3 regions of the Erythrobacter sp. SCSIO 43205 genome follow, and region 1 is predicted to be linked to each of the others. Evidence: predicted binding sites of a transcription regulator. Region 1 holds the regulator's gene; each other region holds the start of a gene.

Region 1 (7,004 bases):
AAAGCAATGGCTCTATTCCTACGGAGCAAGCGAGATTTTCCCTGAACAGTGGGACCGTTTTACCGGCCTTATTCCAGAAGATGAGCGCGGCGATATGGTCGCCGCTTATCACAAGCGTTTGACGTGTGATGATGAGGTAGAACGGCTTGCGGCAGCCAAGGAATGGGCTTCGTGGGAGGGGACGGTGATTACCGTTCTGCCCAACCCTGAGCTTTTGACTGACTTCGTCTCGCCGGAAAGCGCCCTGCCCTTTGCCCGGATTTGTGCGCGTTTCTTCCTCGAAGATTTCTATCTTGAAGAAGCGCAATTGCTGCGCGACGTCGATAAAATTGCTCATATCCCCACAATCATCGTGCAAGGCCGCCACGATGTCTGCACTCCGCCGCGTTCGGCGTGGGACTTGAAAAAGGCAATGCCATCGGCAGAGCTTTGGATCGTCGATGATGGCGGTCACACGGCGAGCGAGCCGGGTCTGGTCGATGGCCTCGTGCGCGCGACCGACAAGTTTGCGGGAAATCCAGCATGAGCCAAATTCTCGTCATCGACAATTACGACAGCTTCACCTTCAATCTGGTCCATTACCTGATGGAGCTTGGGGCCGATATTCGCGTGGAGCGCAATGATGTCCTGACGGCGAGCGAGGCTTTGGCCACCAATGCGAACGGATTTCTCATTTCGCCTGGACCATGCACTCCGAACGAGGCGGGCGTGAGCCTTGATCTGGTCGCTGCTTGCGCGGATGCGGGCAAGCCGCTTATGGGAGTTTGCCTTGGTCACCAGGCCATTGGTCAGCACTTCGGCGGGACAGTCACGCGCGGCGGGCTTATGCACGGCAAGACTTCTCCGGTGACACACGATGGGACGGGCCTCTTCGAGGGGCTCCCCAGCCCCTATACCGCGACGCGCTACCACAGCCTTGAGGTCGTAGATGTGCCCGACTGCCTGATCGCCAATGCCCACGCCGAAACGCCCGGCGAAGACCACCCTAGCGTTATGGGTTTCCGGCATGAGAGCCTGCCGATCCACTCGGTGCAGTACCACCCGGAAAGCATTGCGACCGAGCATGGCCATGCGCTGCTTGCTAACTTCTTGCGCATTTGCGGAATTGAGCCAGAGGATGTGCCAAAATGACCTCCCTGCCCCTTGATGCTCCTGTCCTCACCCGCTCTGAGGCTGATGAAGTCTTCGCAAATATCCTCGACCTGAAAGTCAGCGCTGGGGAGATCGAAGCGTTTCTGATTGCCTTGTCGGCACGCGGTGAAACCGCGGTGGAAATCGCCGCTGCGGCGCAAGCGATGCGCGAGCGGGTCAATGGCATCACCGCGCCTGATGGCGCGGTCGATTGCTGCGGTACCGGCGGCGATGGGCAGCACACGCTCAATGTCTCCACCGCCGTCAGCCTGGTCGTCGCGGCTTGCGGAGTGCCCGTCGCCAAACACGGCAACCGCGCCGCTTCGTCCAAGTCGGGCGCTGCCGATACCTTGGAGGCGTTGGGCCTCGATATGGAGGCAGCCGTGCGCTGCGCGGAAAAGACCCTGCATGAGATTGGCATCGGCTTTCTGTTTGCCCGGGTCCACCACCCGGCGCTTGGGCCCATTGCGCCCATTCGCGAGAAGATCGGCAAGCGTACGATCTTCAACCTGCTTGGCCCCCTCACCAATCCCGCCGGCGTGCGCACCCAGCTTATCGGTCTTGCCAGCCCTGACCTCGTGCCCACGTATGCCGAGGCAAAGGCAAGCCTAGATCAGGAGCGCTGCTTTATCGTTTCAGGCGATGAAGGGCTCGACGAACTCAGTCTTGCAGGCGACAACACTCTTGCTGATGTGAGCGAGGGGAAAGTCACCATGCGCCGCGTCAATGCAAGCGTCATCGGCGTTCCCAATGCCCCGCTCGAAGCCATTCGCGGCGACGATGCGCAGTACAATGCGGCTGCCCTCACAAGGCTCCTTGATGGCGAAAAGAGCGCCTATCGCGATGCAGTGCTCTTGAATGCAGCGGGCACTTTGCTTGTCGCGGGCAAAACCGAGGACTGGCAAGAGGGCGCTAGCCTCGCTGCCGAAGCGATTGATAACGGGGCTGCCAAGCAACTCCTCGCCAAATGGATTGAACTCACGGTCTGATGAACAAGCTTGAAGAAATCTGCGCGAACAAGCGCGAGGAAGTCGCGGACCGCAAAGCCGCCACCACCAACGCCGCGCTTCAAACCGCCGCGAGCGAGCAATCGCCTCCGCGCGGGTTCGAGGCTGCCCTGCGCGCCAAGGTCGAAACCGGCTTTGCCCTGATCGCAGAGGTCAAGAAGGCAAGCCCGTCCAAAGGCCTCATCCGCCCCGACTTCCGCCCCGCAGACCATGCGCGCGACTATGAAGCGGGGGGTGCCGCCTGCCTCAGCGTTCTGACCGATGCGCCTTATTTTCAGGGCCATGAGGATTATCTCGTCGAAGCGCGCAATGCTTGCGCCCTCCCTGTGCTGCGTAAAGATTTCATGGTCGATCCGTGGCAGTGTCTTGAGGCGCGGAGCATCGGCGCGGATGCAATCCTCATTATCGTTGCAGCACTCGACAATGTGCAAATGGCCGAGATCGAAGCCGCCGCGCTCGAACACGCGATGGATGTGCTTGTCGAGGTCCACGATGAAGAGGAGATGGAGCGCGCTTCAACCCACCTCAAATCAAAGCTCGTCGGGGTCAATAACCGCGACCTCAAGACCTTCACCACCTCGCTTGCCACTACCGAACGGCTCGCCCCGCTTGCTCCAGACGGTGCGCTGTTGGTGGGTGAGAGCGGCATTGCGACCCATGCAGATTGTGAGCGGCTTGCACAAAGCGGTGTACGCACATTCCTTGTTGGCGAAAGCCTGATGAGAGCAGATGACGTAGCGGCTGCGACCCGCGCGCTTTTGCAAGGGTAAAATCCTCCATAGTATCCTACATCATCCAAATCTGGCATAACGCCCGCATGACCGAGCAAGCGCCCTCATTTCAATCGATTAAGGCGATCAGACGCCTTTTTATTGGTCAATCTGATTTCAACTCCTGGACAGTGTCTCAAGTGTCTCAAATCTCCAACATCGAGAGCGCAGCATGACCCGGCTTACCCACCTTGGCGAAGATGGCGCGGCGCATATGGTCGATGTGGGCGGCAAAGCGGAAACCCACCGCGTCGCCATTGCGAGCGGCTCGATTTCAATGTCGGACAAGGCTCTAAAAGCAATTCGCGAAGGTAACGCTCCGAAAGGCGATGTCCTAGGCACGGCCCGCATCGCCGGAATCATGGCAGCCAAGCGCACCGGCGAGTTGATCCCGCTATGCCACCCGCTGGGATTGGAAGCGGTAACGATTGAGTTCGCTTTTGAAGAAAGCGGCATCCGCGCCACCGCCAGTGCCTCTCTTACCGGTAAAACCGGGGTCGAAATGGAAGCGATGGTGGCTGTCTCTACTGCGCTCCTCACGATCTACGATATGGCCAAGGCAATCGATAAAGGCATGGTAATCAGCGAGGTGCGTCTTATCGAGAAACGCGGCGGCAAATCGGGCACTTGGAAGGCGGAAGACTAAGTGGCCAGCTGGCTCGACCTAGCCGAGGCACAGGCGCAGCTGCTCGCGCTCGCGCCAAAGATGGCAAGCGAGCAGGTCGCGGTAGAAGGTGCTTTGGGACGCGTTCTGGCAGGCAATGTTAACGCTGCCCGCACACAGCCGCCCGCTGATCTATCTGCGATGGATGGTTATGCGATTGCGGGCGATGGGCCGTGGCGCATTGTCGGAGAAAGCCGTGCCGGAGCACCGTTTGGCGGCGCTTTGGGTCCGGGCGAAGCCGTGCGCATATCCACTGGCGCGCATATGCCAGCGGGCGGTGAGAGTGTTCTGATCCAGGAAAACGCCGTGCGCAACGGCGACCGCTTGAGCGCCGATGCCACTCCCGAGGCGGGACGCCACATCCGCCGCCAAGGCTTTGATTATTGCAAGGGTGATACTTTGCTCGGCGAGGGCGCTGTGCTTGGCCCCGGTCAAATCGCGCTCGCTATCGCTGGCGGCCATGCGACAGTGCCGGTTGCCAAGCGTCCCAAAGTGGCAGTGCTTGATAGCGGGGACGAACTTGCAAGCGACCCTGCGCACGTCCGCGATGACCAAATCCCCGCGAGCAATGGCACGATGATCGCCGCCATGCTCACGCCGCTAGTGGGCACAGTTGAGCGGATCGGTCCGGTTGCCGACGACATGGGCGCAATGGCGAATGCCTTAGGGCGCGCAAGTGACTGCGACATCCTCATCACCTCTGGCGGTGCGTCGGTGGGCGACCACGATCTTGTGCAAGATGCCCTTCGGGAATGGGGCTGCGAGATCGCGTTCTGGAAGGTAGCGATCAAGCCGGGCAAGCCTTTGATGGTTGCCACCCGCGAGGCCGAAGGCCGCCACCAAATTGTTCTGGGTCTGCCGGGCAATCCGGTTTCAAGTTTTGTGACCGCCTACCTCTTTGCCCTACCCTTGATGCGCGCGTCGATGGGGATCGAAGCGCCCTTGCCCTCGCCCCAAACGCGCGTTGCCGGGGAGGCCTTCCCCGCTGGCGGGCCGCGCCGCGAGTTTGTGCGCGCGATCAGCGATGGCGAGAAAGTAGTGAGTGCAGCATCCCAGGACTCAAGTGCGCTTGGTTCGCTGGCTATCTCCAATTGCTTGGTCGAACGCGAACCAAATGCACCTGAAGTGGCAATAGGCGAGCCAATCACTGTGTATAGCCTCCAAAACGGCGGTTTTGCGGGCGTTTAGTCACCTCACGCGCTTGACTTGCCGAATCAAGTTGCCTATTCGTTCCTCATTCGTTCGCCATATCGGTCGAACGGTTAGTGTTCTGTATCGCACCTGTTCCGCTTCTGCGTTCGGTGCCTCTGGGAATGCGCGAATTTGGCACTGTGTCGGTGCAGCTCAAGGCGGCTGTGCTGTCACGCGAGAGTGCGGCTGATGGAGTTTGCCCATGCTTACGGCAAAGCAACACGAACTGATTCGTTTCATTCAGCAGCGGCTGGAAGAAACCGGAATTTCGCCCAGTTTTGAAGAAATGAAAGAAGCGCTCGATTTGAAAAGCAAATCGGGTGTCCACCGCTTGATCTCCGCTCTTGAAGAGCGCGGCTTTATCCGGCGTCTGCCCAATCGGGCGCGCGCTTTGGAAGTGATCAAGAACCCCGAAGATTCAACGCCTATTCCGCGCGCTGCGCCTTCGGTTTCTGCGGCGGCCAATGACACGGTTATTGGCGCTGGTGCTGCTCCTAAAGCGGCTCCGGAACCGGCCAATGACGTGATCGACATCCCGCTCCACGGCAGGATCGCGGCCGGTGCTCCAATCGAAGCGCTTGAAGGCCAAAGCTCGCTTCCTGTGCCAGCGGCCCTGCTTGGACCGGGAGAGCATTATGCGCTCGAAGTCTCTGGCGATTCGATGATCGAAGCTGGCATCTTCGATGGGGACTTTGCGCTTGTCCGCCGGACGAACACTGCTCGCGATGGGGAAATTGTCGTGGCGTTGGTGCGCGGCGAGGAGGCGACGCTCAAGTATCTCCACAAGGATGGGGGACTGGTGCGCCTCGACCCTGCCAACGCAAGCTATGACCCGCAGGTCTATGGCCCCGATGAGGTTGAGGTTCAGGGTAAGCTTGCAGGACTTTTGCGGCGTTATCATTGATCGGTGTGGCGCACGGGGGGCGGTAACTCTTACCCTTCCCCGGCGCGCCACCATCCATGCTCGCCTTGTGATGCAGCGACGGTGGTGATGCGTTCATTCGCAAGGTCTAGCGCCAGCCCTCCGCTTTGCTGGAGGAACCGGCGATCGGCCTTAAGCCATCGAGGCGAGCAAGAACGCGGTAAGAAGCGATCGGCAACAACGATGTCGGCTTGCTCGCACGCAGCGGCAAGCGCGCGCTCTTCGATCATCTCGCGGTTGCGAGCAAGCAGAAGCGTCCAATTCCGTCCACCGCGTTCTAAAACGATAGTGCAGAACTCAGGTGAGCACCTCGCCCCCTCCCACTGCGCAAGCGGGATCGGCTCACTCGTGACGCTAGACAATTCAAGCAGGTTGTCGCGCGAATAGGATGAGCGGCTGTCACGCAGAGAAAGCAAGCGGCGATCACCATGCTCATCAGTTATGGTAATGCCAACGTGACGCCCATCTCTTCCGATCAAAACATCGGGGATGGGCGTTGCAAGAAGAAGGAAAGTGGCAATCGCAGCAGGTACGAAGCCAAACAAACGCGCCCTGCCCGACCACAAGGCAAGCCAAAGGCCGCCGATAACAAACAGGGCGATGGCAAGACCGCTCATCTGCGGCATCAGCTTCACCGCGCCGGGCTGGGCTGATGTGAAATGAGCAATTGCCAGAAGCAGATTGAGTGACTTCTCGGTGAGCCACCAGAACGGTGCACCAAGACCGATCCAATCAAAAAGCAGACCCAGAGCGATTAGCGGCATGGATACAAACGTCACCAGCGGAATGGCAAAGACATTGGCTAGCGCTCCATACAATCCGGCCCGATGGAAATGGAACAGAACGATCGGCATAAGAGCAATTTCAATCACCAGACCAGTTACAAAAAGCATCGCAACCCCGCGCCCGATCCTTGCCAGATAGCTCTCCTCTCTAGGGGCCATAAACGCTTTTACAGGCTCGCTGGAATGGAGGGCGACAATGGCAAGAACCGCAGCAAAGCTCATTTGAAAACTGGGACCCACGACGCTCTCTGGCCATAGAAAAAGGACGAAAACCGCTGCCATTGCGACCATTCTGAGGGACAGCGCCTCTCTCCCGGTCGCCAGTGCGAACAATACGAGCATGGCGGCGGCACAAGCGCGCACTGTGGGAACTTGCGCACCGGTCAGCAATGTATAGCTGATCCCTGCAATCGCTCCAACACCGGCTGCAATGACAGGCAAGCGAACCCGAAGCGCAAGGCCGGGAGACAGCGCAAGCAATTTGATCGCGAGCAAATAGGCCCCTGCAATGACCGCACTGACATGAAGCCCGCT
Region 2 (7,004 bases), 230 kb from region 1:
GGGTGGTCGAGCGCTCGCGCCACCATTCAGGCGCAATCCTCTCCGGCCCCTCAACGCGTGCGACCTCATGCACCTGGCCTCGCCAACGAAAGCGCTGGGGATAGCCATCGGGCGAGGCGTAAAGGACGGCGATTGCCTCTGGTTGGTCGAGCAGCTTCAACGGCCTTTTATGGCGCAGGACTGGAGTGTGCGCAGCGGGCGCAGGGGCAAGAGGAGGCTGCCAGCTTTGCGCGCGCTCTGGCATATGGCTGGCGCACGGCACAGGCCGGCGCACCGCGTTCGGGCCAAGGCGTACGGTGAGCCGGTCAATACACGCGGAAATCGAGGTGCCATGGCGCTGGGCTGCCTCTTCGACATCGCTTTGCGAGGCCGCCAGGGGCTCTGCCCAGGACGCGCGCAGGCGCACGATTTCGATGCCGAACCCTGCCTCAATCCCTTCGAGCTTTTCGCCAAACAGGCGGGTGATATGATGAGGATCACGTGTGGCAGCGGCAAGCTCAAGGCGGCGCACAATCACCTCTCCATCGACCCGCCACATTCCCAGCTCAAGCCGCCTTGCGCCCTTGCCTTTGGCTTCGAGTTCGCGTGCCATATCCTGCGCCAAATCCTCAAGCACCTGATCGAGCAGCGAGCGATGGCGCAAAGGCTCCATCAAGCGGCGCTGCACCAGCGGCATTTGTTCAGGCACCACGGGGAGCAGCGGTTCAGGCACGCGGCCAAGCAGCTGATCCAATCGGGTGAGCGGGTTGGCGGACGGTGATTTCCTGCCCCTGAAACGCCGGTGCAGCGCGTCTCTTGCGGCCGCTTCCTTGCGGCTTGTGGCCCCGCGCGCAATATCCGCCAGGTCGCCAAGGCGTTTAAGGCCGAGACGGCGCAGGACGGTAATCACATCAGCATCAAGGCGAAGCGCGGCTGAGGGAAGATCAGCAAGCTGACGCATCATATCCTCCCCAGCCTGAGGCGGATTGATGATGCTGCCGCGAGGGCCATAATGCGCCAGTGCCCAAGCCGCGCCTGCGGTGGGGGCGATGCCTGCGCGCACTCGCAGATGCCTTTTGGCGAAGGCTTGGTTTACATCGGCGAGCAGCCTGCGCTCCCCCCCAAACAGATGCGCGACCGCCGTCACATCGACGAGCAAGCCATCGGGCGGGTCAAGCGCGCTCCATGGCCCCCAGCGCTGAGCCCAAACGGCGAGTTTCTCTAGCAATGCCAAATCGCCCGCCGGGTCAGAAGGCGCGGTTTCAAGCGCGGGGTAAAGCGCACGCGCATCGGCGAGCATCATGCCGACCCTTGCGCCAACGCCGTGGCCAGCATCGTTTACAGCATCAATGCGCGGTCCATGAGCGGTTTCGGTGATGAGAACAGTTGGAGGTTCTCCCTCCCCCTCACTCCCGCGCGTCTTATCCCCTTGCGACAGCCGCCAGCGATCGACCGAAAGTTGCGCGCACCAAATCGCTAGAATGCGCCGATCCTTTTTGGGGTCTGTTGAGTTTTGGAAGAGTGACATTGGGAGCGTATTCCGAGGGACGTTGAGGGCGAGATTGAGGCTTTGGCTCCACCCGCAATCGCCCATCCCTCGCCCCAAGCTTCCATTCCCCCGGCGCATGGGAGCGGGCGCGGAACAATTCGGCCTGCCACATGGGCTCGCCTGGTGCTGCGGCGTTCCAACGCGGGGTTTCAGATACATCAGGCCGCGCGCGCCACCGCATCCGCGCCGAAGACAAATCGCCTTGCGCCTCCAACCGCACCAGCCACAGCGCCACCCCATGCTTTTCCGCTGTCAAACTCAGCCGCCGTGACGCGGTGAAATCAAGCGCGCGTGGATTGCCCGCAATCTCTCCGATCACGCACATCAGATCGCGGCATTTGAGCCCCTCTTCAAGCGCGAACAGAGCATCCTCAGGCGTGCTGGCCTCCACACAGATCACCCGCTCGCGCCAGTCCTCAGGCAGCCCGTGGAGATAGGGTCGCCCATTCATTTGAACCGCGCGTTTGTCCTGCACCCAGAGCACCTGGCGCAAATCCTCTGCCTCAGCCAGCGCGTCTTCACCTTGCCCCGCCACGGCCCCAGAAAAACTTAGAGCATCGCGCGCCAGGGCAAGCGCCAATCCCGCCCCGCTGCCATCACGCGCGCTGGCAAAAATCTCGCTATGCAAAGGTTGATCGGTAAGCCCCGGACGCCAGCGCGCCTCGCGCTGTTTCGATAAAGCAGCAACATCTACGCCAGAGAGGCGCGAAATGGGCGGCACACAGCGCCGAGAAGGAGAAGCCGATTGGGTCATAGGAACACATGAAGAGACTCAAGCAAAGTCCCTTTGTTCCCATTATGTTCCATATAAGAAGGAGGAGCGCAAGTGCGCACTCCTCCCTATTTCGGTAAAACTTATGCGAGCAGTCCCATAACCAAGATCACAGCGAGTACAGTCGGGCACACAAAGCGTACCAAGACGCGCCACAACAGGTGCAACGCCCCATCAAGGCCGTTCTCATCGTCAATAAGCCGCGCGTCAGCGACCCAACCAACAAAGACGCAAGTGAGGATGGCGCCAATCGGCATGAATAGCTTTGCCGTCACCCCGTCGAGCGTGTCGAAGAAATTGGTTTCAGCAAAAAGTGGGATGAACCCAAGCGGATAAAATTCGGCAAGATCATTAAATGACAATGCCGAAAGCACACCCAGAATCGCCGCGCCAAGCCCGACAATGATCGTCGCCGAAGGACGCGTAATCTTGAAGCGTTCGTGCGTCCAGGCCGTTGGCGCTTCCAATAATGAAACAGAGCTGGTGAGCGCTGCGAAGAAGATCATGATGAAGAAAGCAAGGCCGATAAGCGAGCCAAACGGCATCGCCTGAAAAGCAATCGGGAGAGATTGGAACATAAGGCCCGGCCCCGCACTTGCCGACAATCCGGCGGCAAAAACAATCGGGAAAATTGCCAAACCTGCAAGCAGAGCAACGGCGGTATCCGCGCCTGCAATAATGCCAGACGTCTCGCCCAGATTGGTGTCGCGATTGGCATAGGCGCCATAAGTCATCATCCCCGCCACACCCAGAGACAATGAAAAGAACGCCTGTCCGACCGCGGCCAGCATCACCTCAGGGGTGAGCTTGGAAAAATCGAAGGTAAACAGGTAGGCAACCGCCTCGGAGAAGTTACCAGTGAAGGCGCCATAGATGGTGATCCCAAGAAATAGCATAAAGAACAGTGGCATAAGATAGACCGCCACCCATTCGATCCCACTCGACACCCCGCGCGCGACAAAGAACATGGTGACGGCAAGGAACCCAAGGTTGAGCCCCGCCATCAAACCGCCATTGCCAAACAAGCCCGGAAGAAGCCCCTCGATGTCTTCCGCTGCGCGACCTTCAAACGCACCGCCAGTCAGGCCCGTCTGGAACAGATCGCCCGCGAACACACCGATGTAGTACACCACCCATCCACCAACGACGCAGTAGAAGCTGAGGATAAGAAACGCGGCGAACACGCCAATGGACCCGATAACGCCCCAGCCCCCAGACGCGTTGGAATCGCGCGCGACGCGGCGCACGCTTTCAGGCGCATTGGCCTGTCCATGGCGACCGATCAAAACCTCGGACAAAAGCACCGGCAAACCGATCAGCAGCACGCAGAAAATGTAGAACAGGACGAAAGCGCCTCCGCCATTCTCGCCGGCTTCGGCGGGAAAGCGCCACATATTGCCCAGACCCACTGCCGAACCGACAGCGGCAAGGATAAAGGCGCTGCGCGATGACCAGTTTTCGTGCCCGACGCTGGATGCTGCCATTGTGTGAAAGTTCCCTTTTATCCGCAGCGCTTTTGTTTGAGCGCTCTTTGTTCGAATGCGGCCAGTGTTCTGCAATTATTCTGGCGCATAGCCAAGGGGCGCAGTGTGGTTATCAATGGATGAATTTATGCGCGGGGCTCCCCACCAAGGCGTTCGATTGCCATTTTCCACCACGCGCATCAGCTTCCCCACTGGCTGCGCCCTCCCTCTTGCCGAGATCACCATGAGTAAGAAAGTTGAAAAAAGTGCCAAATTCCCAGAAAAGATCAAGCCTTTGAAACTTCGATACTATCGCCCTTGATCTTGCCGGATTTACTTGACACTCGTGTCAATTTGCAAGCCTTGCGACAAAGACCAATCGCAGCTTCGACTGCATAAAATTTGGCCTTTTCTCACTCGCCTGTTTAGAGACTGCCCCCATGTCGACAACATTCAAGCTCGATACGAGCACAAGCCGAGCCAATCCCACCCCGCAGCCGATGAAGCGGCTGACCGTGCCGCGCATCCGGGCGCGCAAAAAGGATGGTGTGACCGAAGATCCGCTGGTGATGCTGACCGCCTACACCGCGCGTCAGGCACAATTGCTGGACGCGCATTGCGATATGCTCTTGGTTGGAGATTCGCTTGCTCAAGTGATCTATGGCCTGCCCTCCACTATTCCGGTGACGCTTGAGATGATGGCCAATCACGGTGCAGCAGTGGTGCGCGGTTCCTATCACTCGGTCGTCGTCGTTGATATGCCGTTTGGCTCCTATGAGGCATCGAAAGAGCAAGCCTTTGAAAGCGCCTCTTATCTCCTGAAACAGACGGGCGCTGCTGCGGTGAAGCTTGAAGGCGGTGAGGCGATGGCAGAGACGGTCGAATTCCTCAATTCGCGCGGGATCCCAGTGATGGGTCACGTTGGCCTGACGCCGCAAGCGGTCAATGTGCTGGGCGGTTATATGGCCCGCGGGCGGTCTGATTCAGAGGCGGACAAGATCGTCGGTGATGCCATTGCTTTGGATAAGGCGGGCGCGTTCGCGGTTGTTCTTGAAGGGGTGCTTGAACCGATCGCGATCAAGGCAACCAAGGCCCTTTCCTGCCCCACGATTGGCATCGGCGCGTCCAATCAGTGTGATGGCCAAGTGTTGGTGACCGAAGATATGCTGGGAATGTTTGAACGCGTGCCGCGCTTTGTCAAAAAATACGAGGATATTGCGAGCGTTATCGAAAAAACGGTCGCGCATTATGCCGAGGAAGTGCGGGCGCGTACGTTCCCGACTGAGGAGCAGACTTATCAGCCTAAGGACTAGGCACGCTCGAATTTCGGGCTAGCAGGCTTGCGAGCGGCGCTGCGATTATCAGCTGTAAGAGGTGATAGAGCAAGAGCGGCGCGATCACGAAGCCAGCGACATCTGGCGCGAACAAAATGGCGGCGAGCGGGGCACCAATAGCGACGCTTTTTTGCGCGCCGGCGAACAGAAAAGCGATGCGGTCGGCGCGGGCGATGTTGAGAAGCCCTCCGGTAAGCCAGGCGCCCCCGGAAGCCGCACAGAGATAGACCATGACAAGGCCGATGAGAGCAGCCCAACCAAGGAGAGTAAACATCTGGCCAAGCCCCTGTTCCACCGCCCCTGAAAAAGCGACGTAAACGGCAATACCGATGACGATCCGGTCAAGCCATGCGACATCTGATTTCCGTGTCGTTAGCCACTTAATTGTCCACCCTTGCACTGCTTGGCCGATTACGAAGGGCAGGATGAGAATAGTGCCGATGCGCACGATGGTTTCGGAGCCAACATCCACCGCTTCCCCGCCAGCCAAAGCGGCAAACAAAGGGGCGGTGATGAAAACTCCGGCGATGTTGATAAGCGCAGCGCCCACTACCGACAAGGCGACATTGCCCCCGGCAAGGCTGGTGTAAGAGGTCGCGGACTGGATCGTTGAAGGCAGCGCTCCAAGAAACAGAAAGCCAAGCGCCACGAGCGGCGGAAGCAGCCCTGATGCAATGTGCGAGAGGCCCAGGCCGATAAGCGCCATAGCCCCAAACACCCAGGCAAAAAGCGGCACGAAGAACCGCCAATTCGCAAGACCTTTGGCAATTTCGCCGCGCGCAATGCGCATCCCGTTGACGAGAAAAAGAAGAAAAATTGCAACGTTAGAGACACTTTGAGCGATGCCTCTCGCCTCGCCTGCGGCTGGGACCACGCTCGCTAAAAGGGTCGCGGTGATCAGCACCACGATCATCGGATCGGCAAGAATGGACAGGCGCGACAGCATATCCGCCGCGCCCTGCCCTGATCAATCTCAGCTGTCGAGCCTAAACCTGCAAATCGTATTGCTTGAGGAGATCGTAAAGCGTCGGACGACTGATCCCCAACAGCTTCGCCGTGCTGGAGATATTACCTTCGCTGCGAGCGAGGGCATGGCGGATTACGCGGCGATCAGATTGTTCGCGGGCGGATTTGAGGTTGAGGACTTCCTCGTCCTCATCCTCATCGCCTTCAAAGTCGAGATCAGCTGCTGCAACAAGTTTGCCGTCCGCCATGATGACTGCGCGCTTCACCCGGTTTTCAAGCTCGCGCACATTGCCCGGCCAATCATGGCCATCAATCGCGCGAAGGGCATCGGGAGCAAAGCCTGTCACCGCCGGGTTCATTTCCGCAGCAAAGCGTTTGAGGAAGGCTTTGCCAAGCAGGACAGCGTCGCCATGCCGCTCTGCAAGGCCCGGAATGCGAACAACAATCTCGGCCAAACGATAGAACAGATCTTCGCGAAACGTCCCTTCGGTAATCATCGCCTCAAGGTTCTGGTGCGTTGCGCATACAATCCGGGTGTCGACCGCGATGGTTTTGCGCCCACCAATCCGCTCGATGGTGCGTTCCTGAAGAAAACGGAGGAGTTTGACCTGCAAGGGCAAAGGAATATCGCCCACCTCGTCGAGGAACAGCGTGCCTCCATTGGCGCTTTCGATCTTCCCTTCGGTGGTTTTCACAGCCCCCGTGAACGCACCTTTTTCGTGGCCAAAAAGCTCACTTTCGAGAAGGTTTTCAGGGATCGCAGCGCAGTTGATGGCAACAAATGGCTTGTCACGGCGGTTGCTTGCATCATGGAGCCCTTGTGCGAGCAGTTCCTTACCCGTGCCGGACGCGCCAAGCAGCATGACCGACACATTGGTAGAAGCCACCCGCTCAATCGTGCGAGCGACCTTTACCATCTCCGGCGCGCCGGTGATGAGGCG
Region 3 (7,004 bases), 230 kb from region 1:
ACCCATTGGTCAGGCGCGATGTGATACCCATATGGCTAATATAGAGCGTATCGCGTGTCTCTCGCCTTTGTTTGAGCAAGTCTGAGAAATGCGCAGGTCGGAAAATCGCAAGGGGTGTTAATGTTGTAAGGTTATGAGCGCGCAATCGTCCTCTTCTTCCCCTTCAACACCGGGCTTTCTACCCAACCCTTGGGTGTGGCTGAAGCATCGCCTCGGTCGCACTATGCCGGACCGCGAAGAGATGGCGAAAAACAAGTATCTGGCGCCGATCGCTCACCGATTTTTGAACCCTGAGCTCTGGCGCTTCACAAGGCGTTCGGTGCCGCGCGGCGTGGCGCTCGGCCTGTTTGCAGCCTTCATCATCCCCATCGGTCAGATTTTCCTCGCAGCTTTCCTCGCATGGCCCGCGCGCGCCAACGTGCCTCTCGCAGCGGCGGTCACATTTGTCACCAACCCTTTCACCATCGCATTTTGGGCCGTGGTTGCAAACCGGGTTGGCAATTTCATCTTGCGCATTGACGCGGCAGCCGTCGAAGCTGCGCAAGCTGCCGAAGCGGCCGTGCAACGCATGGATAGTGGCTGGCGCGATTATGTCTTTGATGTCGCGGAAGTGGCGGGCGTTACCATCGTAGGTTTTGTCGTGCTGTCGATCGTGAGTTCGGCGATGGGCTATCTGGTTGCAAGCGGCATCTGGCGCGTGATCGTTGCGCGTAAAGTCGCACGCAAACGGGCAAAACGTTTGATACGTGAGGGAGCTGACCTCGACCTTGGCGGCGACGCGGATTAAGATAACCGCCATATGAGCCGCGGACGCATTCGTCTCGCAAGGATTAAGGCAAGCCAGGGCGTGATCAGGAACAGCTTAAAAACGGGCGATGACATGAGCGCGCTTAGCAGCCTGCCGCCTGCGCATTCGCCGCGCACGCTGTTGATTATCGTTGGCGTTGCGCTTTTGACGAGCGCGCTTGCCCTTTTTGTCGCCACCTCCAATGCGGTAATGACAGGCGCCTATCTGGGCGGACTTACGGTTCTTCTGTTCGGAGCGGCTGCGATCGAACGATTCACCAAAGCTCCAGAGGCCAGTGACATTTCAAGCCCCGACTGGTCGGTCACGGTCGCCGCGATTGAAGGCGGTGCGGGTGCGGGTGCAGGCGCGAAGGGATTGGCAATTGCGATCACCGATAGAGCCAATCGGCTGGTATGCGCCAACAGCGCCTACACGCAAAGCTTTGGCGTTGAGCGCGCGCCGCCCACCCTTGAGGCTGAACGTGCAGGGCTGGAGGCCCTGAACCGTGCTGCGCGCGAGGCGTGGCGCGATGGCGATGCATCGATTGAAGAGTTTGAGGATCTCGCTCAACGATGTTGGGAGGTGTCAGTCAGGCGCGCAGGTCGCGGCGAAGATCATCTCATCTGGCGGCTTAGCCCCATCACCATTGCCTCGACCAGCGAAGCGGTGCAGATGGACCTCTCCGGCCCGTTCGCTGCAATGCTCAGCCGCGCCGGTATAGAGGCGGCAATCACCGCGCCAGACGGCACGATCCGCTCCGTGGCAGCTGGCTTTGCCGAAAGAGCGGTAGGCGACCCGGCGGCAACGCTTGTTGGTCAGCCTTTTGTCTCCTTCCTTCGCGCTGACGAGCGTGAACGCATCTTCTTCGCGCGCGAGGGTCGCAATGGCACGCCGCAAACGCTGATCGATGTCCCTCTTTCAGAAGTCGGGCAAGCGGGCGCCGCGCCGGGCCCAGACGAGGGCACAACGCTGATGCTGCTTGTTGACAGCGGTGTAGGTGTGGGCGGCAGCTGGGACGGATCGGCACAGGCAGGCGTGGCTCAGCTTGAAGCGCTGCTCGCACAGCTCCCTCTGGGACTGGCGATGACTGACCGCGACGGGCGGTTCCTGTTCGGAAATGACGCTTTTCTGCGTTCAGTCGGGCGAGCGGACGGCCAGCTACCTTCCTTTCCCACTGACCTCGTCGTGCGTGAGGATAAAGCTGCACTTTCCGACGCGGTGCGCCGCTATGGCAGGGGGCCTGCGAACAGAGGCGATATGGCGGTGCGTCTCGCGACAGCGCCCGATGAACCCGTTTCAATGGGTCTGGTCGGAGTGCGCGGCCTTGGTGAGGCGGCAGTGCTCCTTAGCCTTGCCGATTCATCTGAGGAAACGCAGCTTAAACGCCAGGTGGCACAGGCAACCAAGATGCAGGCGGTGGGCCAGCTTGCCGGCGGGGTTGCGCACGATTTCAACAATGTGCTTACCGCGATCATCGGCACCTGCGACCTCATGCTCCTTCGTCATACGCCCGGCGACAGCGACTATGACGACATTCAGCAGATCCGTGCCAACTCCAACCGTGCAGCCTCTTTGACGCGGCAATTGCTCGCCTTCTCGCGCCAGCAAACGCTGCGCCCGGAAATCCTGCAACTGCCCGATGTGATCAGCGAAGTCGGTCCGCTTATCAAACGGCTCGTTGGCGAAAAGATCGACTATTTCGTCCAGCATGACCGCAACCTTGGCCCCGTGCGTGCCGATCCACAGCAGCTTGAGCAGGTGATCATGAACCTTGCTGTCAATGCGCGCGATGCGATCAATATGAATGGCGCGCATGGGCGCACGCGGCAGGAAAAGGTGAAAGGACGCATCTCGCTGCTCACCCGGTCAGTCAAGTCGCACGAAGTGGTGAAACTTGGCTCTGAGATACTGCCCGCTGCTGATTACACTGTCCTTATCGTGCAGGATAATGGCGGCGGCATCCCGCCTAAAGTGCTGCCCAAACTGTTTGAACCCTTCTTCACCACCAAGGAGCAGGGGAAGGGCACCGGACTTGGCCTTTCGACCGTTTACGGGATCGTCAAACAGTCGGGTGGCTATATCTTTGCGGATAATGCGACAGGCGCATCGGGCAATCCCATCGGCGCGCGCTTCACGATCTATTTGCCCGTGCACGCTGGCGAAGCGCCCCAGCGTCGCAAAGCGCCTGCACCAGAAGCGTCCTCGGATTGGTCGGCCGGGGGCAAGGTTTTGCTGGTTGAGGACGAGGATATGGTGCGCGCCGTCGCCGAACGGGCTTTGTCGCGCGCAGGATACCAGATTACTGCCTGTTCGGACGGCGAGGACGGGCTTGAGGCGATGGAAGCGCCCGACTCGGACTTCGATATTGTGGTGAGCGACGTCGTCATGCCCGGAATGGATGGCCCAGCAATGGTGCGCGCGATCCGCGAAAAGCATCCCGAAATCCCTGTCCTGTTCATGTCAGGCTATGCTGAAGAGGCGCTTCGCAAAGACATTGATATTCCCAAAATGCACTTTCTTCCCAAACCCTTCAGCGTCGCCGCGATCACCGATAAAGTCGCGCTTGTGATGCAAGAGGCGCGCGCAGGTGAGGACGCTGAAGAGGGCGAATAAAACGGCGTCCTTGCAAAAATTTTTGTCCCCCCCTTGTTCTAATGGAACAAAGTGGGTACAAGCATTCCAACACGACGAAGCAAAGGGGCGGCAAGAGGGCTTTCCCTTAGGTCTGGTTAAAAGTGCTTAATCGGACCTTTGCAAGCGAAGGAGTGCGTGCGATGGCTACCCAACTTAAGCTCGTAGACAAGGAAAAAGACGTGGACCGTCAAAAAGCGCTGGACGCTGCTCTCCAACAGATTGATCGCGCCTTTGGTAAAGGCTCGGCGATGAAGCTCGGCTCGAAAGAGGCGATGCAGGTGGAATCGATTTCAACCGGCTCGCTCGGCCTTGACATTGCGCTTGGCATTGGCGGCCTTCCAAAGGGGCGCGTGATTGAGGTCTATGGCCCGGAAAGTTCGGGCAAGACGACGCTCGCATTGCACTGCATCGCCGAGGCTCAGAAAGCGGGCGGTACGGCGGCTTTCGTTGATGCTGAGCACGCGCTTGACCCTGTCTATGCCAAGAAGCTGGGCGTTGATATTGACGAACTGATCGTCTCGCAGCCTGACACTGGCGAACAGGCTCTCGAAATCACTGACACTCTCGTTCGTTCGAATGCGATTGATGTTTTGGTGGTCGATTCGGTCGCAGCGCTTGTCCCACGCGCCGAAATCGAAGGTGAAATGGGCGACAGCCACGTCGGCCTTCAAGCGCGGCTTATGTCCCAGTCGCTGCGCAAGCTCACCGGTTCGATCAACCGTTCCAAGTGCATGGTGATCTTCATCAACCAATTGCGCATGAAAATCGGCGTGATGTACGGCAACCCTGAGACGACGACGGGCGGCAATGCGCTCAAGTTCTACGCCTCGGTTCGTCTCGACATCCGCCGCACCGGTCAGATCAAGGATCGCGATGAGGTGATCGGCAACTCGACCCGCGTCAAAGTGGTCAAAAACAAAGTTGCGCCGCCCTTCAAACAGGTGGAATTCGACATCATGTATGGAGAGGGCATCTCCAAGATTGGCGAGATCCTTGACCTCGGCGTGAAAGCCGGCGTGGTTGAAAAATCGGGCAGTTGGTATTCCTATGACAGCATTCGTATCGGCCAGGGCCGCGAGAACGCGAAGGTTTACCTGAAAGAAAACCCGGAAGTTTGCGACAAGTTGGAAGCCGCCATTCGCGGTAAAACCGATGAGGTCGCCGAGGAGATGATGACTGGCCCGGACGCGGAGTAAGTCATCGCTACCTTAAGCGGGCGCTCAAAATCCTGAGTATGCCAAGTGCGCGGTGGAAACCGTCGCGCCGCCCGGAGAAACGGAACACCGGCGCTCAGCCAGCCGCCTTTATGGCCGCTTGGTTCAGCGCCGGTTTTTCGTTGGTAAGCAGGGCTTGCGTAACGGTCAGCTTGGTCGGACGGACACTGTGATCGAAACTAATAGAGTTCTTTAGCTTGTCGCCGGGTGCACCATAGCTTACCTGCACGCCTCATAACGTAAACAAGCTCGAATTCAGGTATGACTGCAACAAACGATATTCGTCGATCCTTCTTGGACTTCTTTGCAGGCGAGGGCCACGTGGCTGTGCCAAGCGCGCCGCTTGTGCCGTATAATGACCCAACGCTCATGTTCGTGAACGCTGGCATGGTGCCGTTCAAAAATGTGTTCACCGGATTGGAAACGCCTCCGGGACCATGCGCGACGTCATCGCAAAAATGCGTGCGCGCCGGCGGCAAACACAATGACCTCGACAATGTCGGCTATACCGCCCGTCACCACACCTTTTTTGAAATGCTCGGCAACTTCTCGTTTGGCGATTATTTCAAAGAGCAAGCGATCCACAATGCCTGGAACCTGTTGACCAAGGTCTGGGGTCTGCCCGCTGAAAAGCTTCTTGTCACAGTTTATCACACAGATGATGAAGCGTTCGACCTTTGGCGCAAGATTGCTGGCCTTCCCGAAGACCGGATCATTCGCATTGCGACCAATGACAACTTCTGGTCGATGGGCGAAACCGGACCATGCGGGCCGTGCTCTGAGATTTTCTACGACCACGGCGAGCATATTCCCGGTGGTCCTCCCGGAAGCCCGGATGAAGACGGTGATCGTTTCATCGAAATCTGGAACCTTGTTTTCATGCAGTTCGACCAGCAGGCGGATGGCACGCGCAAGGACTTGCCAAGCCCCTCGATCGACACTGGCATGGGATTGGAGCGGATCGCGGCAGTCATGCAAGGGGTTCATGACAACTACGACACCGACACGTTCAAGGCCCTGATCGCGGCGTCGGAGGGTCTTACCGGCGTTGAAGCAACCGGCGACAGCCAGGCCTCGCACCGCGTGATCGCCGACCACCTGCGTTCGACTTCATTCCTGATGGCCGATGGCGTGCTGCCATCCAATGAAGGGCGTGGATATGTTCTTCGCCGCATTATGCGCCGCGCAATGCGTCATGCGCACCTTCTTGGCGCAAGCGAGCCTTTGATGCATCGCCTTGTGCCTTCTCTGGTTACCGAGATGGGACAGGCCTATCCTGAACTCCAGCGCGGCCAGGCGCTCATCGAAGAAGTGCTGCTGCGCGAAGAAACACAATTCCGTCGCACCCTCGATAAGGGTCTGAAACTCCTGGACGAAGCGACTGGCGATATGGGCGAGGGGGGTAAGCTTGACGGTGAAACCGCGTTCAAACTCTATGACACCTACGGCTTCCCTTACGATTTAACCGAAGACGCCCTTAGGGCGCGCGGTATCGCGGTCGATAGGGATGGCTTCGATGCTGCGATGACTCGCCAGAAAGAGGCGGCCCGCGCTGCGTGGAAGGGATCTGGCGAGGCGGCATCGGACGAAATCTGGTTCGACATTGCCGAGCGCGAGGGCGCAAGCGAATTCACTGGTTACGCCGCGACATCGGGCGAGGGCACGGTGGTCGCCATTGTCAAAGACGGCGCCGAAGTTGAAAACGCTTCTGCAGGCGATGAGGTCGTGATCCTCACCAATCAAACTCCGTTCTATGGTGAGAGCGGCGGGCAGACAGGTGACACTGGCACGATCAGTACGCCCGAAGGCCTTGCGGCAAATATCACAGACACCAGCAAGCCATTGGGCCGGCTCCACGCACACCACGCCACGATCACCGCAGGGCAGGTAAAAGTGGGCGATAATGTGCAACTCGATGTGGACGCATCGCGCCGCAATCAGATTCGCGCCAATCACTCAGCAACGCACCTCGTGCACGCCGCATTGCGCGGTCAGCTTGGCGATCATGTGACCCAGAAAGGCTCGCTTGTCGCAGATGACCGGCTGCGCTTCGATTTCTCCCACCCCAAGGCTTTGTCGAGCGAAGACATCGCTGCGATTGAGGCCGAGGTAAACGCCGAAATCCTCGCCAATGAACCTGTGGCAACGCGGCTAATGAGCCCGGATGATGCGGTCGAGGCGGGCGCTCTTGCGCTGTTTGGCGAGAAATATGGCGATGAAGTGCGCGTTCTCTCAATGGGGCGCGTCTCCAAAAGTCCGGGGGCAGGCGAGGGACGCAATTATTCTGTCGAACTGTGCGGCGGGACCCACGTCAACGCGACTGGCGACATCGGCCTGTTCCGCATCATTTCGGAAAGCGCTGTGTCTTC

The links. Region 1 encodes LexA, which represses DNA repair genes until DNA is damaged. Its sites were predicted from a motif close to GTTCCNCNCTTGTTCT; they were not measured.
Region 2: a site for LexA is predicted at 2,318-2,333, ahead of INR77_RS09295 (recA-like protein). Genes of this name have one in related genera too.
Region 3: a site for LexA is predicted at 3,425-3,440, ahead of recA (recombinase RecA). Genes of this name have one in related genera too.

The regions. Positions count from the first base shown of each region.
Region 1 covers NZ_CP063202.1:2,190,607-2,197,610, forward strand. The annotation lists gene pip (prolyl aminopeptidase) at 1-526, shown strand, start outside; gene INR77_RS10345 (aminodeoxychorismate/anthranilate synthase component II) at 523-1,131, shown strand; gene trpD (anthranilate phosphoribosyltransferase) at 1,128-2,120, shown strand; gene trpC (indole-3-glycerol phosphate synthase TrpC) at 2,120-2,908, shown strand; gene moaC (cyclic pyranopterin monophosphate synthase MoaC) at 3,081-3,554, shown strand; gene INR77_RS10365 (molybdopterin molybdotransferase MoeA) at 3,555-4,760, shown strand; gene lexA (transcriptional repressor LexA) at 4,966-5,667, shown strand; gene INR77_RS10375 (ComEC/Rec2 family competence protein) at 5,697-7,004, opposite strand, start outside.
Region 2 covers NZ_CP063202.1:1,964,173-1,971,176, reverse strand. The annotation lists gene INR77_RS09300 (DNA polymerase Y family protein) at 1-1,507, opposite strand, end outside; gene INR77_RS09295 (recA-like protein) at 1,401-2,282, opposite strand; gene INR77_RS09290 (sodium-dependent transporter) at 2,384-3,784, opposite strand; gene INR77_RS09285 (hypothetical protein) at 3,900-4,085, shown strand; gene panB (3-methyl-2-oxobutanoate hydroxymethyltransferase) at 4,204-5,076, shown strand; gene INR77_RS09275 (bile acid:sodium symporter family protein) at 5,066-6,043, opposite strand; gene prsR (PEP-CTERM-box response regulator transcription factor) at 6,084-7,004, opposite strand, start outside.
Region 3 covers NZ_CP063202.1:2,419,570-2,426,573, reverse strand. The annotation lists gene INR77_RS11470 (DUF2062 domain-containing protein) at 224-787, shown strand; gene INR77_RS11465 (PAS domain-containing sensor histidine kinase) at 881-3,400, shown strand; gene recA (recombinase RecA) at 3,562-4,617, shown strand; gene alaS (alanine--tRNA ligase) at 4,897-7,004, shown strand, end outside.